Regions from separate parts of the Streptomyces sp. HUAS 31 genome, predicted to be linked through region 2. Evidence: riboswitches for the same ligand, from Rfam matches in the RefSeq annotation. Region 2 holds a riboswitch; the other holds the start of a gene.
The links. Region 2 has a riboswitch for cyclic di-AMP ahead of PGH47_RS31700 (M23 family metallopeptidase). Riboswitches for the same ligand answer to the same signal wherever they lie in the genome.
Positions count from the first base shown of each region.

Region 1: it holds a riboswitch for cyclic di-AMP, as region 2 does, so the genes downstream of both, PGH47_RS36630 (peptidoglycan DD-metalloendopeptidase family protein) here and PGH47_RS31700 (M23 family metallopeptidase) in region 2, are expected to answer to the same signal.

Region 1 is NZ_CP116353.1:8,279,368-8,282,766, reverse strand. It holds gene PGH47_RS36635 (SGNH/GDSL hydrolase family protein) at 1-562, opposite strand, end outside; gene PGH47_RS36630 (peptidoglycan DD-metalloendopeptidase family protein) at 808-1,737, opposite strand; cyclic di-AMP (ydaO/yuaA leader) riboswitch at 1,742-1,907, opposite strand; gene PGH47_RS36625 (alpha-galactosidase) at 2,207-3,399, opposite strand, start outside.
Region 2 is NZ_CP116353.1:7,110,614-7,114,012, forward strand. It holds gene PGH47_RS31690 (M16 family metallopeptidase) at 1-342, shown strand, start outside; gene PGH47_RS31695 (M16 family metallopeptidase) at 339-1,727, shown strand; cyclic di-AMP (ydaO/yuaA leader) riboswitch at 1,941-2,106, shown strand; gene PGH47_RS31700 (M23 family metallopeptidase) at 2,119-2,904, shown strand; gene PGH47_RS31705 (GntR family transcriptional regulator) at 3,093-3,399, shown strand, end outside.

The DNA.
Region 1 (3,399 bases), 1.2 Mb from region 2:
GGCCCGCGCGGAGCGCCACGCGCGTGTGCCCCTCGGGAGACAGGTGGAGCCGGTCGTCGTCCCAGGCGCGGCGGTCCTGAACGGTCTTCAGGGACCACAGGTCGAGCACCGGGCAGCCGTACCGGTCGGCGATGGCGCGCACATGTCCGTTGTACGTGGCGATCTTGCCGCGCAGATGCTTCAGCACGGGCACGCCACGGGTGTCGAAGCCGGTCGTCACCATGACGGTGCCGACGGCCGAGGTGAGCCGGACGATCGCCCGCTCGAAGCGCTCGGCGACCTCGTCGGGGTCGGTTCCGGGTCGGATGATGTCGTTGCCGCCCGCAGAGAACGAGACCAGGTCCGGGGCCAGTTCGGCGGCCTTCGGAAGCTGGTTCTCGATGATCTGGTCGAGCAGTTTGCCGCGTACGGCGAGGTTGGTGTAGTCGAAGTCGCCCTCGGGGCGCCGGTCCGCGAGCAGGACCGCGAACCGGTCGGCCCAGCCGACGAACGCGCCGTCGGGGCCGGGGTCGCCGACGCCCTCGGTGAAGCTGTCCCCCACCGCAACGTACGACCCGATCACTGCACTGCTGTCACTCTTCGAATCGTCTGCCACATCGGCCCATGATTCACCTTCGAATGTGACCTACGCGACCGTAGGAAAGGGTTGACGATCGGTGAGATAAGCCACTCCTAAAGTGTTCACCAAACGTGGAATAACCCTTTGAACAGGGGTGTTGTGGGCGCAACATGCCGAAGGCCGGACCCGGGGATCGGGGTCCGGCCTTCGGCCGCGTGTCAGGCAGGTGGTTCTGGCGTGGCGCCGCGTCAGCCGATGGCGACACCCTTGGCGCGCAGGTAGGCGACCGGGTCCACGTCCGAGCCGTAGTCCGGCGTGGTGCGGATCTCGAAGTGCAGGTGCGGGCCGGTGACGTTGCCGGTCGCACCGGAGAGGCCGATCTGCTGGCCCGCGGTCACCGTCTGGCCGCTGGAGACCGAGAGCGAGGACAGGTGGGCGTACTGGGCGTAGTAGCCGTCGGCGAGCTGGATGACGACCTGGTTGCCGTACGCGCCGCCCCAGCCGGCCGAGACGACGGTGCCCGCGCCGACCGCCTTCAGCGGGGTGCCGGTGGCGGCGGCGAAGTCGACGCCGGTGTGGTAACCGCTGGACCACATGCTGCCCGCGACCTTGTAGCCGGTGCCGAGGGAGGCGCCGGACAGCGGGGCGGAGAAGCCGTTGACGGTGCTGGTGGTCTCGGCGGCCGCGGTCGCCTTCTTGGGCGCGGCGGGCTTCGCGGCGGACGAGTCCTTCGCGGACGACTTGGACGCCGAAGAGGGCTTGGAGGGCGACGACTTGGGGGCGGTCGTCGCGGCCTTCTTGCCGCCGATGGCGAGCTTGAGGCCCGGGTGGATCAGCGACGGGTCGGAGCCGACGGCCTCACGGTTGTCGGCGTAGAGCTTCTTCCAGCCACCGCTGACGTTCTGCTCGTCGGCGATCTTCGAAAGGTAATCGCCGACCTTCACCGAATAGGTCCGCACGTCCGTCTTCTTCTGGGCGACCTTCTTGTCGGCGGCCTTCTGGCCGGCGACCGGAAGGGACTGAACGGCCTTTTCCGAAACGGACTGCGAGGGAGCGGCGTGGGCGCCGGTGGCTCCCATGAGCGGAAGAGCGAGAGCGGCGCCACCGGTTCCGGCGACGGCTATGGAGCGGGTGAAGCGCAGGGACTTCGGACGGCGATGCTTACCCTTCGCGGGCATGACGAATTCCTCTCCGGCGCCTGCGAGGTGAGCTGTCGGGTGCGGGCTGGAGATGCCCGGCCGCGCCATGGCGCGACTTGACCCCTAGCCGTTCCGGAGACCGGAACAGGCGGTTGTACCTGTGGGTCCCCCGCTCCTGCCGTGCACGGGTGAGTTTGCGCGGAATCCGAGCGGCGGCAGGATTGGGCGTCCGTCCGGATTGGTGGCGAACGTAAGCGAGGAAGACGCATGGGAACAAGTGAGAGGTTCCGTCCGAATGCGTTCCTGTTGATCCCTTGTGGGAATTAGCCGTCACCGTGCGTGAAATATGAGGGCGTCGCCCGACTCAAAGCCCCTTGAAAAGCCTATGAATTACGTGGACATGACGGGCGACGCACCGTCACGGCTATGACGCTCCTCACGTGACACTGCTCCAGCTTTCTTTATTGCAGAGCGAGTTGGAATGAAGGTGCCAATTCGGACAGATCGCCTAGATGCGACGGAGTCGAATAACCATCGCATCAAGGTCGCCCTTCAGGTTGGCGCGCAGTCCGTGATGCACCAGTACGGCCCCTCGGTGAATTTCGCCCGTTTCAAGGCATTCATACGCAGCTGTCGGATCCAGACCACGCAGCCGGAGCGCCGGGAGGGGCTCGCCGTAGCTCTGCGCCTGGAGCCAGGCCAAGACGACCGTTTCGTCCCCGAGCACGTACTGCACCGCACTCAGCCCGCCCCGCGGGGGCCGCAACCGGTACAGGTCGCCGCGCTGCACCAGGGGCCGGATCTCCTTGTAGAGCGCCACCCACTCCCCGGCCTCGGCGAGCTCCTCCTCGGTCCACCGCGCGAGGTCGCCGCCGACACCGAGCACCCCGGCCATCGCGCTCACGAACCGGAAGCGCAGCGAGCTGGCACGGTGGTTGAGCATGGCGTTCGGGCTGTCGGTGACCCAGGCGGCCATGGCCCGGGCCGGATGGATCTGGCTGAAGCCGTGCTGGATGGCGAGCCGGTCGAGCGGGTCGGTGTTGTCCGAGGTCCACACCTGGTCCGTACGGCCGAGCACACCGAGGTCGATGCGCCCGCCGCCGCCCGAGCAGGACTCGAAGGCGACGCCGGGGTGAGCGGCGCGCAGCCGGTCCAGCAGGTCGTACAGGGCATGCACATGGTCGACCCACAGGCGCTGCGGATACGCCTCACCGGGCCAGCCGGCATCGCTGAAGCAGCGGTTGAAGTCCCACTTCACATAGTCGATCAGAGCACTGGAGAGCAGCCCGTCGAGCCGCTCCCAGAGGTACTCCCGGACGTCGTCGCGGGCCAGGTTCAGCACGAGCTGATTGCGAAATTCCGTACGCTTTCGTCCCGATTGGTACTGAACCCAATCAGGATGTGCGCGATACAGCTCGCTGTCCGGATTGACCATTTCTGGTTCGACCCAGATGCCGAACTGCATGCCGAGCGCGTGCACGTACTCGGCGAGCGGCTTGAGGCCGGAGGGGAAGCGGTCGGGGTTGGGCGTCCAGTCACCGAGCCCGGCGCGGTCGCTGGTGCGCGTCCCGAACCAGCCGTCGTCCACCACGAACAGCTCGACGCCGATGGCCGCGGCCCGCCGCGCGAGGAGGCTCTGCTGCTCCTCGGAGATGTCGAACTCGGTCGCCTCCCAGGAGTTGAACAGCACCGGCCGGTCCC
Region 2 (3,399 bases):
CGCTTCGCACAGGAGGGCCCCACCGCCGAGGAGATGGAGCGCGCGCAGGCCCAGCTGGAGCGCGAGTGGCTGGACCGGCTCGGCACCGTCGCGGGCCGCGCCGACGAACTGTGCCGGTACGCCGTCCTGTTCGGCGACCCGCAGCTGGCGTTCACCGCCGTGCAGCGTGTCCTCGACGTCACCGCCGACGAGGTCAAGGCCGTCGCCCAGGCCCGGCTGCGCCCCGACAACCGCGCGGTGCTCGTGTACGAGCCGGTCGGCGACGAGGCCGAGGAACTGGAAGCCGCCGCCACCGACGGGGCCGCCCCCGCCACCGACGAGAACGAGGAGTCGGCGCAGTGACCGAGCTCGCCAGCATGGAGTTCCACCCGCAGCCCCAGGCGGGCCAGGCCCGTCCCTGGGCGTTCCCGGCGCCCGAGCGCGGCAAGCTGGACAACGGCCTCACCGTCCTGCGCTGCCACCGCCCCGGCCAGCAGGTCGTCGCCGTCGAGGTGCTCCTGGACACGCCCCTGGACGCCGAGCCGAAGGGCCTCGACGGCATCGCCACGATCATGGCGCGTGCCCTGTCCGAGGGCACCGACAAGCACACCGCCGAGGAGTTCGCCGCCGAGCTGGAGCGCTGCGGCGCCACGCTCGACGCCTACGCCGACCACCCCGGCGTCCGGGTGAGCCTGGAAGTGCCCGTCTCCCGCCTGCCCAAGGCGCTCGGCCTGCTCGCCGACGCCCTCAGGGCGCCCGCGTTCGAGGACAGCGAGGTCGAGCGCCTGGTGCGCAACCGGCTCGACGAGATCCCGCACGAGCTGGCCAACCCCTCGCGCCGGGCCGCCAAGGAGCTCTCCAAGGAGCTGTTCCCGGCGACCTCGCGCATGTCCCGCCCGCGCCAGGGCACCGAGGAAACCGTCGAGGGCATCGACTCGGCGTCCGTACGCGCCTTCTACGAGCGGCACGTACGCCCCGCCACCTCCACCGTCGTGGTCGTCGGCGACCTCACCGGCGTCGACCTCGACGCCCTGCTCGGCGACACCCTGGGCGCCTGGACCGGCTCGCCGGGCGAGACGCGCGCGGTCCCGCCGGTCGTCGCGGACGACACCGGCCGGGTCGTCATCGTCGACCGCCCCGGCGCCGTCCAGACGCAGCTGCTGATCGGCCGCATCGGCCCCGACCGGCACGACCGCGTGTGGCCCGCGCAGGTGCTCGGCACCTATTGCCTCGGCGGCACCCTCACCTCCCGTCTGGACAAGGTCCTGCGCGAGGAGAAGGGCTACACCTACGGCGTGCGGGCCTTCGGTCAGGTCCTGCGCTCCGCCCCGGAGGGCACGGGCGCGGCGATGCTCGCCATCAGCGGCTCCGTCGACACCCCGAACACCGGTCCGGCCCTGGACGACCTCTGGAAGGTCCTGCGCGGTGTCGCGGCCGAGGGGCTCACCGACGCCGAGCGGGACTTCGCCGTGCAGAACCTCGTCGGGGTGGCGCCGCTGAAGTACGAGACCGCGGCGTCCGTGGCGAACACGCTGGCCGACCAGGTCGAGCAGCACCTGCCCGACGACTACCAGGCGACGCTGTACCAGCAGCTGGCCGCGACCGGCACGGTCGAGGCCACCGCGGCGGCCGTGAGCGCCTTCCCTGTGGACCGTCTGGTGACGATCCTCGTCGGTGACGCGGCCGAGATCCGGGAGCCCGTGGAGGCCCTCGGCATCGGCGAAGTCACGGTCGTGGCAGCCGAGTAGAGGACGGGCTCGCGCCGTCCGGCGCCACGCGCGTGCAGAGGCCCTGGTGACCCTTGAGTCACCAGGGCCCCCTTATGCCCGAATTGAGGGAGAGGTTGCCTGTCTGGTCTGTGGGATGCGCTACAAAAGCCGCGATCCGTTTGGGGATTGAAAGACGCCGCGTTTAGCGTCTTCCGGGCTGTCCGTCAGGCAGTGCGCCGCGCCCGCGGCACCGGACAGCCATCGCCGAGTCCCCGTAAGGCGCGAGCCTGGGGAGCCGGGGACCCACCCGTAGTCCCTGGGGTGAATCGGACGCCCGCGCGAGTCGCGAGGGGGCCCGTAGGAGACCTTCCTGCTCCGAACCCGTCAGCTAACCCGGTAGGCGAGAGGGAAGGAAAGGACCAGCCACTTCATGGCGTTCACCTGCGCCACGGGGAAGAACCGCCCCACCGGGAAGCACCGTAAGCCCGGCCGGTTCGAGCGCACCACCGCCCGCGCGGCCGGAGTCGCCGCGCTCACCGCCACCGGAGTCGTCGGCACCCTGGCCGCCCCCGCGCTCGCCGCCGAGCCCGCCGCGGAGCAGACCGGTCTCATACCCGTCGTCACCGTCGAGAACTCCATCGCGGACCAGATCGACGCCCAGGCCATCGCTCAGGAGCGGGCCGCCGCGGAGGCCGCCGCCGCGAAGAAGGCCGCTCAGGAGGCGGCCCGCGAGAAGGCGGCCGCGAAGGCGAAGGCCGAGCGCGAGGCCAAGGAGCGCGCCGCCCGCGAGGCCGAGCGCAAGCGCCTGCTGTCGTACGTCTCCCCGATCGCCGGCTCGTACGTCTCCACCGGCTACAAGTCCGGCGGCGCCGTCTGGTCCTCCGGAAGCCACACCGGCGTCGACTTCCACGCCGCCAGCGGCACCTCCGTCCACGCGGTCGGCTCCGGCACCGTCGTCGAGGCCGGCTGGGGCGGGGCGTACGGCAACAACATCGTGATCAAGATGAACGACGGCACGTACACGCAGTACGGCCACCTGTCGTCCATCGGCGTCTCGGTCGGCCAGGCCGTCACCCCGGGCCAGCAGATAGGCCTGTCCGGCGCCACCGGCAACGTCACCGGGCCGCACCTGCACTTCGAGGCCCGCACGACGCCGGAGTACGGCTCCGACATCGACCCCGTCGCCTATCTGCGCGGGCACGGCGTGAACGTCTGACGCCACCACCGCGCATCCTCGAAGCCCCGGCTCCCCGAGCCGGGGCTTTCGTTGTTTCCGGACGTTACGCTGACCAAAAAATATCCATGGATTCCGGCTCGCCGTCGGAAATTCCGGCCGGTTGCAATAGAGTCCTCGGGAACACGTCATTCGTCGACGTTTCACGGGGATTAAGGCGGAGGTCGGTCATGCGTATTCCGGCGCACTCGGTGTGCACGGCGATCCGGGACGACATCGTCGCCGGTGTCTACGAGCGCGGCAGCCGGCTCACCGAGGAACTGCTCGCCCGCCGCTACGGCGTCTCCCGTGTCCCCGTGCGCGAGGCCCTGCGCACCCTGGAGGCGGAGGGCTTCGTGGTGACCCGGCGCCACGCGGGCGCGTGCGTCGCCGAACCGACCGAGCAGGAGGCAGCCGACCTGCTGGAGATGCGCGGCCTGCTGGAACCCCTGGGCGCCTCCCGGGCCGCCCAGCGGCGCACCGAGGCCCATCTGAAGG